2 linked regions of the Saccharopolyspora erythraea genome follow. The protein of the gene in region 2 interacts with the protein of the main gene of each other region in a pairwise test. Links are inferred from orthologs where the notes say so. Each region holds a gene or a part of one and is shown on either strand. Other genes may lie near its edges.

The links.
Region 1: the proteins of HUO13_RS07190 (region 2) and HUO13_RS19675 interact in binary tests that used the Escherichia coli proteins (3 or more experiments, as listed by UniProt). The link is inferred for Saccharopolyspora erythraea from one-to-one orthologs.

The regions. Positions count from the first base shown.
Region 1 is NZ_CP054839.1:4,390,117-4,396,941, reverse strand. What follows is about bases 1,219-4,217. They hold HUO13_RS19675 (isochorismatase family protein), read right to left. Parts: upstream 3,053-4,217; coding sequence 2,384-3,052; downstream 1,219-2,383. Other genes in these bases: HUO13_RS19670 ((2,3-dihydroxybenzoyl)adenylate synthase), read right to left, coding at 3,049-4,217; HUO13_RS19680 (phosphopantetheine-binding protein), read right to left, coding at 2,112-2,360; HUO13_RS19685 (beta-N-acetylhexosaminidase), read left to right, coding at 1,219-2,050. Outside these bases: HUO13_RS19690 (EamA family transporter), read left to right, coding at 1-323; more of HUO13_RS19685, read left to right, coding at 452-1,218; more of HUO13_RS19670, read right to left, coding at 4,218-4,701; isochorismate synthase DhbC, read right to left, coding at 4,714-5,979; HUO13_RS19660 (2,3-dihydro-2,3-dihydroxybenzoate dehydrogenase), read right to left, coding at 6,022-6,807. UniProt on the Escherichia coli protein: Involved in the biosynthesis of the siderophore enterobactin (enterochelin), which is a macrocyclic trimeric lactone of N-(2,3-dihydroxybenzoyl)-serine.
Region 2 is NZ_CP054839.1:1,559,330-1,566,937, reverse strand. Bases 2,072-4,770 are described here. They hold HUO13_RS07190 (PaaI family thioesterase), read right to left. Parts: upstream 3,783-4,770; coding sequence 3,360-3,782; downstream 2,072-3,359. Other genes in these bases: polA (DNA polymerase I), read left to right, coding at 3,875-4,770; HUO13_RS07195 (ANTAR domain-containing response regulator), read left to right, coding at 2,495-3,106; HUO13_RS07200 (amino acid permease), read left to right, coding at 2,072-2,362. Outside these bases: HUO13_RS07215 (putative T7SS-secreted protein), read left to right, coding at 1-81; HUO13_RS07210 (Imm15 family immunity protein), read left to right, coding at 51-620; more of HUO13_RS07200, read left to right, coding at 1,058-2,071; more of polA, read left to right, coding at 4,771-6,559; HUO13_RS07180 (VOC family protein), read left to right, coding at 6,749-7,180; HUO13_RS07175 (YhgE/Pip domain-containing protein), read right to left, coding at 7,264-7,608. UniProt on the Escherichia coli protein: Required for optimal enterobactin synthesis. Acts as a proofreading enzyme that prevents EntB misacylation by hydrolyzing the thioester bound existing between EntB and wrongly charged molecules.

The DNA.
Region 1 (6,825 bases), 2.8 Mb from region 2 along the record:
CGCTGGCGGTGACCTGGGCCGCCGTGCTCGCGCTGCCGTTCGGAATCGCCGAGTCCGGGACGGCGCTGCTCTCGACCGCCGCCCTGCTGCCGGGCCTCGGCGTCGCGCTGCTGTCGGCGGTCGTGCCCTACTCGCTGGAACTGGTGGCCCTGCGCCGGCTCACGCCGCGCGTCGTCGGCGTACTTCAGAGCCTCGAACCCGCCGTCGGCGCGGCGGCGGGCCTCCTGCTGCTGTCGGAGGTGCTCGCGGACCGGCAGATCGCCGGATTGTGCTGCGTGACGTTGGCTTCGGCGGGCGCGGTGCTCACCCGCGAGCGCGGCTGACGAGCGCGCGGCAGCAGGGCCGAGCCCGGGTGGGCGCGGTGTCCGGTACGTCCGTTCGGACGCTTCTATCGCTCCGATTTTGGTCTATACCTTTGTGGTCAGCTGTCCCCGACCCGAGCGGTGAGACCATGAAACGATCATCGCAGCACCTGCCGACGCGCCGTGCGACGTCGGTGGCGGCGCTGCTCACCGGCGCACTGCTGACCGGCGGTCTGCTGACCGCGCCGGTCGCGGGTGGCGTCCAGGCCCAGGACTCCCGGATGCACCAGGTGATCCCCGCCCCGGCACACGTCGGGGCCGATCCCGACGTCGAGTTCACGCTCGGCGAGAACGCCCGGATCAGCGCCGAAGGCGAGGCCAAGGCCGTCGGCGACCAACTCGGCGAGATCCTGCGCCCCTCGACCGGGTTCGAGCTTCCGGTCGACGGCGCAGACCCGCGCCCCGGCGACATCGCCCTCGAGATCGAGCGCTCGGACGACCTCGGACCCGAGGGCTACCGGTTGGCGGTGACCGGGGAGAACGTGCGGATCGAGGCAGGCACCCCCGCGGGCCTGTTCAACGGTGTGCAGACGCTGCGGCAGCTGCTGCCCGCCTCGGTCGAGAGCGATCAGGTGCAGCAGGGGCCGTGGACGGTGCCCGGCGGTGAGATCACCGACCAGCCGCGCTTCGGCCACCGCGCGGCGATGCTGGACGTCGCCCGGCACTTCTTCGACGTCGAGCAGGTCAAGCGCTACATCGACCAGATCTCGATGTACAAGGTCAACCGCCTGCACCTGCACCTGAGCGACGACCAGGGCTGGCGGATCCAGATCAAGAGCTGGCCGCGGCTGGCCACCTACGGCGGCAGCACCGAGGTCGGTGGCGGTCCGGGCGGCTACTACACGCAGCAGGACTACACCGACATCGTCGACTACGCCGCCGAGCGCCACATCACGGTGGTCCCCGAGATCGACCTGCCCGGCCACACCAACGCCGCGCTGGCCTCCTACGCCGAGCTGAACTGCGACGGGGTCGCTCCGCCGCTCTACACCGGCATCGAGGTCGGCTTCAGCTCGCTGTGCGTGCCGAAGGAGATCACCTACAAGTTCGTCGACGACGTGCTGCGTGAGCTGTCGGCCATCACCCCCGGCCCGTACCTGCACATCGGCGGCGACGAGGCGCACTCGACGTCCGAAGAGGACTACAAGACGTTCATGGGCCGGGTCCTGCCGATGGTCGAGAAGTACGGCAAGACCGCGGTCGGCTGGCACGAGTACGCCAAGGCCGAGCCGAAGGCGGGTTCGGTGCTGCAGTACTGGGGCACCACCGACTCCGACCCGCTGCTGGCTCCGGCCGTCGCCCGGGGCAACAAGGTCCTGCTCTCGCCGGCGAACAAGTCCTACCTGGACATGAAGTACGACGCCAACACCGAGCTGGGGCTGAGCTGGGCCGGCTACATCGAGGTGGGCACCGCCTACGGCTGGAACCCCGGCCAGTACCTGCAGGGCGTGCCGGAGGACGCCGTGCTCGGCGTGGAGGCTCCACTGTGGAGCGAGACGCTGGAGAACTCCGACCACATCGAGTTCATGGCGTTCCCGAGGCTGCCGGCGATCGCCGAGCTGGGCTGGTCGCCCGCGGCCGCCCACGACTGGGAGTCGTTCCGGCAGCGGCTGGCCGCGCACGGCCCCCGGCTGACCGCGCGCGGGATCGACTTCTACCGGTCCCCGCAGGTGCCCTGGTCGAAGTGACCTGACGGCGGCACGAGCGGTCCGGTGCGTGTTCCGCGCACCGGACCGCTCGCTGCCGCCACTACTGCCCGCCGGGCAGCTTCGGCTCCAGCACCGCCCACCACTCGGCCAGCGTCGGCCGTTCGGCGAGGTCGGCGAAGGTCACCTGCACGCCGAGCCTGCGCCAGCGCTCCACCAGGCTCATGATCCGCACCGAGTCCAGACCCCAGTCGAGGAGGCTCTCGTCGTCGGTCAGTTCGGCGGGGTCCTCGAACAGCAGCTCCGCGACCTCGGCGCGCACCGCGTCGAGGGTCAGCACCGCCTCTGACATCCCTCTCCCCTTCCCCTGCTCGCTCATGCCACGGCGCTCTCGCCCGCCGACAGCGCTTCGGCGACCTGCCTGCTCGACTGCACCACCGCGCACCGCTTCGCGGCGTAGGACAGCGCCATCCGGTGCTCCTCGGCGGAGAAGTCGGCGACCGCGTCGGCGACCAGGAACGCCTGCACCTCCTGCTGGAACGCCTCGGCGGCGGTCATCAGGCAGCCGATGTGGGCGTAGATGCCGGTGATCACCAGCTGGTCGCGACCCCAGCCGCGCAGCATCTCCCGCAGTTCGGTGCGCTGGAACGCGCTGTAGCGCCACTTCCTGATCATCACGTCGCCGGGCGCGGGCGCCAGCTCGTCGATGATCGCCTCCTGCGCCGCGTCGGCGACCCCGGGTCCCCACCATTCCAGTTGCAGGCCGCGCTGCTCGGGCGTCTGGCCGCTGGGCTGCGCGCAGTAGACCACCGGCACGCCCGCGGCGTGCGCGCTCGCCCGCAGGGCGCGGATGTTGGACACGGCCTCGGTCAGCGGTTCCCGGCCCGGGGTGAAGGCGTTGACGAAGTGCCGCTCCATGTCGTGCACCAGCAGCACCGCCCGGTCGGCGGCGGGCCGCCAGTCCACCCGGTTGGCCGGGAGCTCTTCCTGTCGTGGCACCGAATACGGTGCGATCGCCGGCAGCGCCACCGCTTCCCCGTTCATCGTCCTGCTTCCTCGCCCAGCTCCGGCACCAGCTCGCGGCTGATGACCTCCCGGAGGTCGCGCTTGCTGACCTTGCCCACCCCGGTCCGCGGGAACCGCTCGAGGAACTCCACCCGGTCCGGCACCTTGTACCCGGCGAGCCCGCGCTCCCGCACGAACCGGATGAGCTCGCGGGCCTTCGGCGGCGTGCCGCGCGGGACCACGAAGGCGCACGTGCGCTCGCCCAGGTAGTCGTCCGGCATCGACACCACCGCCGCGTCGTGCACCGCCGGGTGGGCGAGCAGGTGGTTCTCGACCTCCTCGGCGGCCACCTTCTCGCCACCGCGGTTGATCTGATCCTTGGCCCTGCCCTCGACCACGACGTTGCCCTCCGCAGTCACCCGGACGACGTCGCCGGTGCGGTAGAAGCCGTCCGGGGTGAACGCCTTGGCGTTGTGCTCGTCGGCCTTGTAGTAGCCGCGGATCGTGTAGGGGCCGCGCGTGAGCAGGTGACCGGTCTGCCCCGTGGCGACCGGCCGGTCGTCGTCGTCCACCACCAGCACCTCGTCGTCGGGGGAGATCGGCCTGCCCTGCGTGGTGAGCACGACCTCCTCCGGATCGTCGAGCCGGGTGTAGTTCACCAGCCCCTCGGCCATGCCGAACACCTGCTGGAGGGTGGCTCCCAGGACGGGCCTTACCCGGCGCGCGACCTCCTCGCTGCACTTGGCGCCGCCGACCTGGAGCACCCGCAGGCTCGACAGGTCGTGCTCGCTTCCGACCGCGGCGTCCAGCCAGACCAGCGCAAGCGGCGGGACCGCGGCGACCATGGTGACGCGTTCGCGCTCCACGAGCGGGAAGACCTCGTCCGGGCTCGGCCTGCGCGCCAGCACGACGCGGCCCCCGGCGTGCAGGACGCCGAACGTGCCGGGCGAGCTCATCGGGAAGTTGTGCGCGATCGGCAGCGCGCCGAGGTAGACGGTGTCCTCGGTGACCCCGCAGATGTCGTTGCTGGCGCGGAAGGAGTAGATGTAGTCGTCGTGCGTGCGCGGGATCAGCTTGGGCACGCCGGTGCTCCCGCCGGAGAGCTGGAGGAAGGCGATGTCGCCGGGGCGCGGGCCCGGGTCACCGGCCGGTTCGCCGTCGACCTGCGCCAGCGCGGTGAAACCGGAGTCGCCCGGATCCCCCGCGATGAGGACGTGGCGCAGTCCCGGCGTCCGCCGCGCGACCTCGGCGGCCAGCACCCGGTGGTCGAATCCCGCCTCGACGTCGGTCGTGATGTAGGCGACCGCCTCGCTGAACTCGCAGAAGTAGCCGATCTCGGTCAGCCGGTGCGAGGGCAGCGCGAAGACCGGGACGGCCCCGATGCGGAACAGCGCGAAGCAGACGTCGAAGAACTCGGCGATGTTGGGCAGCTGCACCACGACGCGGTCGCGGGCGGTGATGCCGAGCCGGCGCAGGCCGGCGGCCAGGCGGTCGGCGCGCTCGTCGAGCTCGCCGTAGGTGGTCCCGCGGTCGCCGTCGACGATCGCGACCCGGTCCGGATGGGCGTTCGCGCGGTCCCGCAGCATCCGGCCGAAGGTCTCACCGCGCCAGTGGCCCGCCGCCCGGTAGCGTTCGGCGAACTCGGCGGGCCAGGTCGGACACCCCGGCAGGATGTCGTTGTCAGTCAAGGTGATCCTTCCTCACAGGGCGTGGTCCAGGCCCATGGCGGTCAGCGCGGTACGGAACTTCGCCGAGGTCTCGGCCAACTCGTCGGCGGGTTCGGAACCTGCCACGACGCCCGCCCCGGCGTACAGGCGCAGCGAGTCGTCCTCGACCTCGGCGCAGCGGATCGCGACGACCCATTCGCCGTCGCCCGCCGCGTCGCACCAGCCCACCACGCCCGCGTAGTAGCCGCGGTCGAACGGCTCGTTCTCGGTGATGGCCCGGCCCGCCTGCGCCGTCGGGGTCCCGCACACCGCCGGAGTCGGGTGCAGCGCGACGGCCAGGTCCAGCGACGAGGTGTCCGGGTCGCGCAGCTCGCCGGTGATCTCGGTGGCCAGGTGCCACATCGCGGCGGTCGCGACCACCGAGGGCCTGCGGGGAACCCGCAGCGTGGTGCACAGCGGCCGCAGCGCGTCGGCGACGGCCTCGACGACCGCCGCGTGCTCGCGGAGGTCCTTCTCCGAGCCCTCCAGCTCCTCGGCGCGGCGCCGGTCCTCCAGCGGGTCCGCGCTGCGCGGTCTGGACCCGGCCATCGGGTTGGACCGGACGCTGACCCCGCGGCGCGAGACCAGCAGTTCCGGGCTCGCGCCCGCGAAGGTGCGGCGCAGCTCCGGATGCGGACCGAAGGAGTCGCGGGTGCCGTCCTCGCCCCTCGCGGGCAGGTCCACGGCGAAGGTGTAGCCGCCGGGATCCTTGAGCGCGAGGTTGCGCAGCAGCCTCCGCACGTCGATCGGCTCGTCTGCGGAGAGCTCCAGCGAGCGGGCCAGGACGACCTTGCTCAGCTCGCCTTCCCGCATCCGCCGCAGGACCCGCGCGACACCGCGCTCGTACTCCTCCGGCGCGGGCACCTGCCGCATCCGGCAGGACAGCGGCCTCGGCGCGCACGCGCCGGGCACCATCACGTTCAGCGGCGCGGCGCGGACCACCTCCCTGGGCAGCACCAGGTGCGCCGGGAGGTTCTCGCCGAACGGCACCGCGCCGACGACCAGCGGGTTGCGGCGTCCGAAGTCGCGCGCACCGGTCAGGAACTGCGCCACCCGGCCGGAGAGCCCGCTGCGCCCGCACTCGATCTTGGGCACGGTGGCGTCGACGCCGCGCGCCAGCATCGTCGCCCGCGCCGAGGAGAAGAAGAACGACGAGCCGGGCTCGTAGGCCTCCAGCAGCCGCGTGGCGTCGTCGGCGGCGAGCAGCTTTCCGATCTCGTCGAGATCCCCGGGAGTGTCGATATCACTGTCGATGGTCATGTGAACCTTTCCGTGCACCGGTCGCGGTGCTGGGCGAGCAGGTCAGGCGCGCAGCGTCGCGCCACCGTCCACGTACAGGTCGTGCATGGTGATGTGCCCGGCCCGGTCGGAGGCCAGGAAGACCACGGCGTCGGCGACGTCCTCGGGCGTGGCGATCTTGCGCAGCGGGATGCCGACCTTGAACGTCTCCGGCGACCCCTGGATCACCTGCCGTGCGTCGCCCTCGCCGGCCAGCAGCGCGCGCAGCATGTCGGTGTCGGTCGAGCCGGGGGACACCACGTTGCAGCGGATGCCGTGCTCTGCCAGCTCCAGGCCCAGGGACTTGGTGAACAGCGTCGCCGCCGCCTTGGAGGCCGCGTAGGCGGCCATGCCGTGGCGAGGTACGCCCGCGGCGTTGGATCCGACCGTCACGACGCAGCCGCGCTCGCGCGGGACCATCCGCCGGGTGACCTCGCGGCAGAGGTGGAAAACGCCGTCGGTGTTCACCGCGAAGGTGCGGTGCCAGTCCTCGTCGGCGAGCTCGTGGACCGTGCCCGGGTGCAGCACGCCCGCGACGTTGGCGAGGATGTCGATGGGCCCGAGGTCGCGCTCGACCCGGTCGACGACGCCGGCCACGGACGCGGCGTCGGCGACGTCGGCCACGTACGGCTCGGCCTTGCCGCCCTGCTCGGCCAGGCGCGCCGCGACCGCGGTCACCTCGCCGGCGTCGACGTCCACGGCGGCGATGACGGCCCCGAGGCCGGACAGGGCGGTGGCCACCGCGGCGCCGATCCCCCGCCCCGCGCCGCTCACCAACGCGACCTTGCCCGCGATCCCAGTCCGGTCCATCCCAGACCCCGCTCCTTT
Region 2 (7,608 bases):
GATGGGACCTTCCGGCACGGCGACCCGCAGTTCTCCAGGAGGACACTGAAATGGCTTCGCCAGTACGGGTGGGATGTATGATACGAGACATTCAGTTCAAAGCAGAGTTTAAGCGGCTTGTCGAGCAGGAGTATCTAGCTGACCTCGATGGCTTGATGATCGTGGATGACTACTTCGAAGAGATGCCGCTGTGGTCGAGGATCGACCGGATCGACTTCCTTGGCTCACTGCCGGTCGCAGAGAAGAATCGTACTCTAATCCGAGCTGCAGTATGGTACCTAGAGATCATCCTCGAACACGCCCGGCAGTACTACGCGGGGCGAGAGTTCGACTTCTACGGCATGGTTTCCGTTTTCGACGAGCAAGAGTTCGAAGACGGAGAGATCCTGCCTATCAGCTTTTGGCTCTCCAACCCTAGTCGCGGTGTGTATGATCAATTGGAGTCCTCGCCGCCGAGGAGCGGCTTCGCCAGATTCGTCGCCGAGTGTCTCGATCACGACCCCGACTACCAGCTCAACGAGACCTACGCGAGCTATCTTCCCGGCGTCGATCGCGTGCTCATCCAGCGCGCTGACATGACCGGAACGCCGGACAGGGCGGGGCCGCCGCGCAAGGCGTGACGGTGCCATGGCGTTGACCTGCGGTGATGAGTGCCCCCGGTGCGATTCGAACGCACACTGGACGGATTTTGAGTCCGCTGCCTCTGCCGTTGGGCTACGGGGGCCTACCTGGTCCGAGCATACGCGAGGGTTGATCAACCGGTGCGGGGAGGGTGTCCGCGGCCTGGGCGGCGCGGTGTCGGGTATGCCCTGGTTCGGGACTCTGGTGCGGAGATCGTCGCGGGGTTAGGTTCGCAGCCTTCTGTCGGGATTGGATCTACCTTTCGGGGGCTGGGATGGTCGATGGCGCAGGCAGTGGGCGACCGGGGGACGAAGGCTCCGCCGCTGGGGCGGCGGACCCGGCAGGGGAGGCGCCCGGGGCGCGGTCATCAGGGGGAGCGGCCGTAGAAGCCGACGACTCCGGGCTGCGGCGGAGTCTGAAGAGCCGGCACCTGCAGATGATCGCGCTGGGCGGGATCATCGGGGCGAGCCTGTTCATCGGCAGCGGGGCGGTCATCGAGACCGTCGGGCCCGCGGCGGTGCTCTCCTACGCGCTCGGCGGCGCGATCGTCGTCCTCGTCATGCGGATGCTGGGGGAGATGGCCACCGCCGCGCCCGCGCTGGGGTCGTTCATGGAGTACGCCAGGGCATCGCTGGGCAACTGGGCGGGCTTCACCGTCGGCTGGTTGTACTGGTACTTCTGGGTCGGCGTGGTGGCGTTCGAGGCGGTCGCCGGCGCGAAGCTGCTCCAGCCGCTGCTGCCGTCGGTGCCGCAGTGGGTGTTCTCGCTGCTGCTGATGGTGCTGCTGACCGGTACGAACCTGGTGTCGGTGCGCTCGTTCGGCGAGACGGAGTTCTGGCTGGCCTCGGTCAAGGTCGTCACGATCGTGGTGTTCCTGGCGCTGGGCTCGTTGTTCGTGCTCGGGTTGTGGCCCGGCGCGGAGTTCTCGGTCGGCAACATCGCCCTGGACGGCTTCTTCGCCACCGGTGGCTTCTCCGTGGTGCACGGCGTGGTGATCGTGATCTTCTCCTACTTCGGCACCGAGATCGTGACGATCGTCTCCGCCGAGTCCGACGAACCCGAGCGCGCCGTCGCCAAGGCCACCAGGGCGGTGGTGTGGCGGGTGCTGCTGTTCTACGTCGGGTCGGTGGCGCTGCTGATCATGATCACGCCGTGGGGCGACATCCCGTCCGAGACGAGCCCCTTCGCCGCCGCCTTCGCCCGCTTCGGCATCCCCGCCGCCGGGACCGTGGTCAACGTCGTGGTGTTCACCGCCGTGCTGTCGGTGCTCAACTCCGGTCTCTACACGGCGTCGCGCATGCTGTTCGCCCTGCGCAGGCACGGCTTCGCCCCGCGCTGGATCCAGGACGTCAACGCGCGCGGCGTGCCGTGGAAGGCGATCGTGCTGTCGACGCTCGTGGGATACGTGGCGGTGGCCATGAGCTACGTCGCGCCGGACACGATCTTCTACTTCATCATCAACTCCGCGGGCGCGGTGGCGCTGTTCGTCTACGCCATCATCGCGATGTCGCAGCTGCGGATGCGCCGTCGCCTGGAGCGGGAGGCACCGGAGTTGCTGAAGTTGCGGATGTGGCTGTTCCCATACCTCACCTGGGCGACGCTGGCGCTGATCGCCGCCGTGGTGCTGACGATGGGCTTCATCGGAGAGACCCGCTCCCAGCTCGGGCTGAGCCTGGTCAGCCTGGCCGCCATCCTGCTCGTCTACGTCGCGTTCGTGCGCCGTAGGACCGCTGTTTCCTGATCTTCACCTATTGGAAACCGATGTCGGAAGGCTCACCCCTCCTGCACGGCTCGCCCCGGTGGCAGGGCGGGTAGGCTGCACTTTCCGGTGCGACCGCACCGGGCGGACCCTAGATTGATCCAGGAGGATCCGGTGACAACGCCGGCTGCCGAGGACCCACGCGAGGCCAAGCCCGTCGAACGGCGCGTACTCGTGGCCGAGGACGAGGCGTTGATCAGGCTCGACCTGGTCGAGATGCTTCGCGAGGAGGGCTACCAGGTCGTGGGCGAGGCCGCCGACGGCCAGGAGGCCGTCCGGCTCGCTGACGAGCTGCGCCCCGATCTGGTGATCCTGGACATCAAGATGCCGAAGATGGACGGCATCGAGGCGGCGTCCAACATCGCGGGCGAGCGGATCGCCCCGGTGGTCATCCTTACCGCGTTCAGCCAGCGCGACCTGGTCGAGCGGGCGCGCGACGCCGGGGCGATGGCGTACCTGGTCAAGCCGTTCGCCAAGCGCGACCTGGTGCCCGCGATCGAGCTGGCGGTGTCCCGGTTCACCGAGGTCCAGGCCCTGGAGGCCGAGGTCGCCGACCTGAACGAGCGCCTCGAGGCGCGCAAGACCATCGAGCGGGCCAAGGGCCTGCTGATGAGCAAGCACAGCCTTTCCGAGCCGGAGTCGTTCCGCTGGTTGCAGCGCACCGCGATGGACCGCCGGACGACGATGAAGGCCGTGGCGCAGGCGGTGCTCGACAACCTGTCCTGAGGGGCAGGGGCGAACGGGTCCTGACGGCGACTCGACGACATGCCTTGAGGGCGGAACCCCGGCGGCGCCTGGAGGGCAGGGCTCCCGACGGCGGATCTGGCGACGCACCTCGACCGACACCGGATCGCTGACGGCGGAACTCGCGACGATCCTGCGCGGACGGCGGCGGCCCTGAAGGCGCACTCCGACGGCCGCCCCCCTGACGCAAACAGCGGCCGGGCAGCCCCGAGGCGCCCGGCCGCCGTCCGGCGGCTCAGCTATCCGCGGGCCGGTCCCGCAGCACGCAGGTGAGGCGGGCCGTGCAGGTGCGGCGCCCCTCCTCATCGGTGATCACGATCTCGTAGGTGGCGGTGCCGCGCCCCTGGTGCACGGGCGTCGCGACGCCGGTGACGATGCCCTCGGTCGCCGACCGGTGGTGCGTGCACGACAGCTCCAGGCCGACGGCGATCCGCTCCGGTCCGGCGTGGATTGCGGCGGCGACCGAGCCGATCGTCTCGGCGAGCACCGCGTTGGCGCCGCCGTGCAGGAGCCCGTAGGGCTGGCGGTTGCCCTTCACCGGCAGCGTCCCGACCACCCGATCGGGGCCGTGTTCGGTGATCTCCATGCCCATCCGGTCGACGAGCTGCTCGTCGGCGGCGAGGATGTTCCGCACCAAGTCGTCGTTCGCGCTGTTCACGGGGCTGTTCCCATCGGTCGCAGTCACCGTCGTCCGCTCCTTCGCCTCCACGTACCCCCTGTCAGGGGTTCAGCCTAGACTCGCCTGCCGTGATGGATTCCGAAGACCGCCGCCTGCTGCTGATCGACGGCCACTCGATGGCCTACCGCGCCTTCTACGCCCTGCCGAAGGAGAAGTTCCAGACCGGCACGGGCCAGCACACCAACGCGGTCTACGGGTTCACGTCCATGCTGATCAACCTGCTCCGCGACGAGCAGCCGACGCACCTCGCGGTCGCCTTCGACGTCTCGCGCAAGACCTTCCGGTCCGAGACGTTCTCCGACTACAAGGCCACCCGCGGCTCCACGCCCGACGAGTTCAAGGGCCAGGTCAGCCTGATCCAGGACGTGCTGGCCGCGCTGAGCATCCCGACCCTGAGCAAGGACCACTACGAGGCCGACGACGTCATCGCCACGCTGACCACGCAGGCCACCGGCGAGGGCTTCAAGGTCTCCATCTGCACCGGCGACCGCGACGCGCTCCAGCTGGTCACCGACGCGGTCACCGTTCTCTACCCGACCAAGGGCGTTTCGGAACTGACCCGGTTCACCCCGCAGGTTGTGACCGACAAGTACGGCCTCTCGCCCGAGCAGTACCCCGACTTCGCCGCGCTGCGCGGCGACCCGTCGGACAACCTGCCCAAGATCCCCGGCGTGGGGGAGAAGACCGTCAGCAAGTGGATCCAGCAGTTCGGCTCGCTGGCCGGGCTGGTCGACCGCGTCGACGAGGTCAAGGGCAAGGCGGGCGACGCGCTGCGCGCGAACCTGTCGGCGGTGCTGCTCAACCGCCAGCTCACCGAGCTGGTCAGGGACGTGCAGCTCGAGCTGGCCCCCGCCGAGCTGGCGGTGCGCCAGTGGGACCGCGACGCCGTCCACCAGCTCTTCGACGACCTGGAGTTCCGGGTGCTGCGGGAGCGGCTGTTCTCGACGCTGTCGGCCGCCGAGCCGGAGGTCGAGGAGGGCTTCGAAGTCAGCGGCGGCGTCCTCGACCCCGGCGCGGTGGCCGCCTGGCTGGACGAGCACGCCCGCGACGGCCGCAGGGTCGGTATGTCCTTCACCTGCACCTGGTCGCGCGGCAGCGGCGACCTGGACGGCCTGGCGCTGGTCACCGCCGACGGCGCGGGTGCCTTCGTCGACGCCCGCACGCTGACCGACGACGACGAGCGCGCCCTGTCGGCCTGGCTGTCCGACGCGGCCTTCCCCAAGGCCGCCCACGACGTCAAGGGACCGCTGCACGCCGTCCGCGACCGTGGGTGGACGCTGGCGGGCCTGAGCAGCGACACGGCGCTGGCGGCCTACCTGGTGCGCCCGGGGCAGCGCTCCTTCGACCTGCCCGACCTGGTGGTGCGCTACCTGCAGCGGGAGCTGCGGGCCGAGCAGGGCGAGGACGACGGCCAGCTCTCGCTGCTGGAGGACGAGGAGCAGACCAAGGCCAGCGCCGCGGCCTCGGAGCTGGTGCGCGCCCGCGCGGTCGCCGAGCTGGCCGACACCCTCGACGCCGAGCTGGCCCGCATCGACAGCACCCGGCTGCTGACCGAGCTGGAGCTGCCGCTGCTGCAGGTGCTGTCGGAGCTGGAGGCCGCCGGAATCGCCGTCGACGCCGACCAGCTCGCCGGGCTCGGCGCGCACTTCGCGGCGCGCGTCAAGCAGGCCGCCCAGGACGCCTACGGCGTCATCGGCAAGGAGATCAACCTCGGTTCGCCGAAGCAGCTGCAGGTGGTGCTCTTCGACGAGCTGGGCATGCCCAAGACCAAGCGCACCAAGACCGGCTACACCACCGACGCCGAGGCGCTGCAGAGCCTGTACGAGAAGACCGAGCACCCGTTCCTGCAGCACATGCTCGAGCACCGCGACGCCACCCGGCTCAAGACCACTGTGGACGGACTGGTCAAGTCGATCGCCGACGACGGCCGCATCCACACCACGCTGAACCAGACCATCGCCGCCACCGGCAGGCTGTCCTCGACCGAGCCGAACCTGCAGAACATCCCGATCCGCACCGAGGAGGGCCGCCGGATCCGGGAGGTCTTCGTCGTCGGCGAGGGCTACTCCGAGCTGATGACGGCTGACTACAGCCAGATCGAGATGCGCATCATGGCGCACCTGTCCGGTGACGAAGGGCTCATCGAGGCTTTCCGCACCGGTGAGGATCTGCACAACTACGTCGCCTCCCGGGCTTTCGGGGTGCCGATCGACGAGGTCGGCCACGAGCTGCGCAGGCGGGTCAAGGCGATGTCCTACGGCCTGGCCTACGGCCTGTCCGCCTTCGGGCTGGCCCAGCAGCTGCGGATCTCCACCGAGGACGCCCGCGAGCAGATGGAGGCTTACTTCGCCCGCTTCGGCTCGGTCCGCGACTACCTGCGCGACGTCGTCGACCAGGCGCGCAAGGACGGCTACACCTCGACCATCCTGGGCAGGCGCCGCTACCTGCCCGACCTGACCAGCGACAACCGGCAGCGGCGCGAGATGGCCGAGCGGATGGCGCTCAACGCGCCGATCCAGGGCAGCGCGGCCGACATCATCAAGGTCGCGATGCTGGACGTGCACGAAGCGCTGCGGCCGCTGCGGTCGCGGATGCTGCTGCAGGTGCACGACGAGCTGATCATCGAGGTCGCCGACGGCGAGCGCGAGGAGGTCGAGCGGCTCGTGCGGGAGCGCATGGGCGCCGCCTACGCGCTGGACGTGCCGCTGGAGGTCTCGGTGGGCGTCGGCGGGTCGTGGGACGCCGCGGCGCACTGAGCGCCGCGAACGACTGTCCGCTGTCGACTCGTGACGCAATGTTGCGTCCTGGTCACGAAATCGCCGTTGCGGAGCGCCGGATCGGCGGCATCCCCTTGGATGGTCGCGCACCGGCGGACCGCGCTAGAGCGCGGTTTGCCGGTCCCGATAGCCTTCGTACTTCGCGAACCGTCCCCATACAGGAGCAGCATGATCAGCATCGACAGAGTGGACCACCTGGTCCTCACCGTGGCCGATGTCGATCGGGCAGTGGATTTCTACGAGCGGATTCTGGGCATGCGCGCGGTGACCTTCGCCGGTGACCGGCGCGCGGTGAGCTTCGGCCGGCAGACGATCAAGCTGCACGCGGCGAGCGAGCTGGTGGAGCCCACGGCTACGCACCCGGTGCCCGGTTCGGCCAACCTGTGCTTCGTCACGAGCAGCGCCATCAGCGAGGTGCAGGACCAGCTGCGGGCCTGCGACGTCCGCATCGAGGAGGGCCCGGTCAGCCGGATCGGCGCGCTCGGCCCGATCACCTCGCTGTACCTGCGGGACCCGGACGGCAACCTCATCGAGATCGCCCGCTACGACGAGCCCGTCGACGAGCCGGCAGCCGAACCCGCCGGGGAGCCCGCGCTGTAACGAGCGCAGGTCGGCGTCGAACGCGCGAAGGGGTGGGCGAATCCGATCCGCCCACCCCTTGGTGCTGTTTGGAGAAAACGCCTTTACAGCGACAGCTCCGGCTTGAGCCGTGCCGGGGTCCAGACCCGCTGTCGCCATGCGGCGATGGTGCTCAGCAGCAACCCCGCGATCAGGTAGCACAGCAGCACGCCCGCTGCGTTCGTCGCAGCGGCCATGCCGGGCCCGCCGTAGAGCAGGTGCCGCAGGCCGCTGACGACGTAGCTCAGCGGCAGCACCTGGTGCAGTGGGTGCAGCGGCTCGGGGATGGTCTGCCACGGGAACGTGCCGCCCGCGGTGACCAGCTGCAGCACCAGGATGATCAGCGCGATGAACTTGCCCTTCGGCCCGAAGGCGGCGTTGAGGGCGTGCACGACCGCGGTGAACGCGAA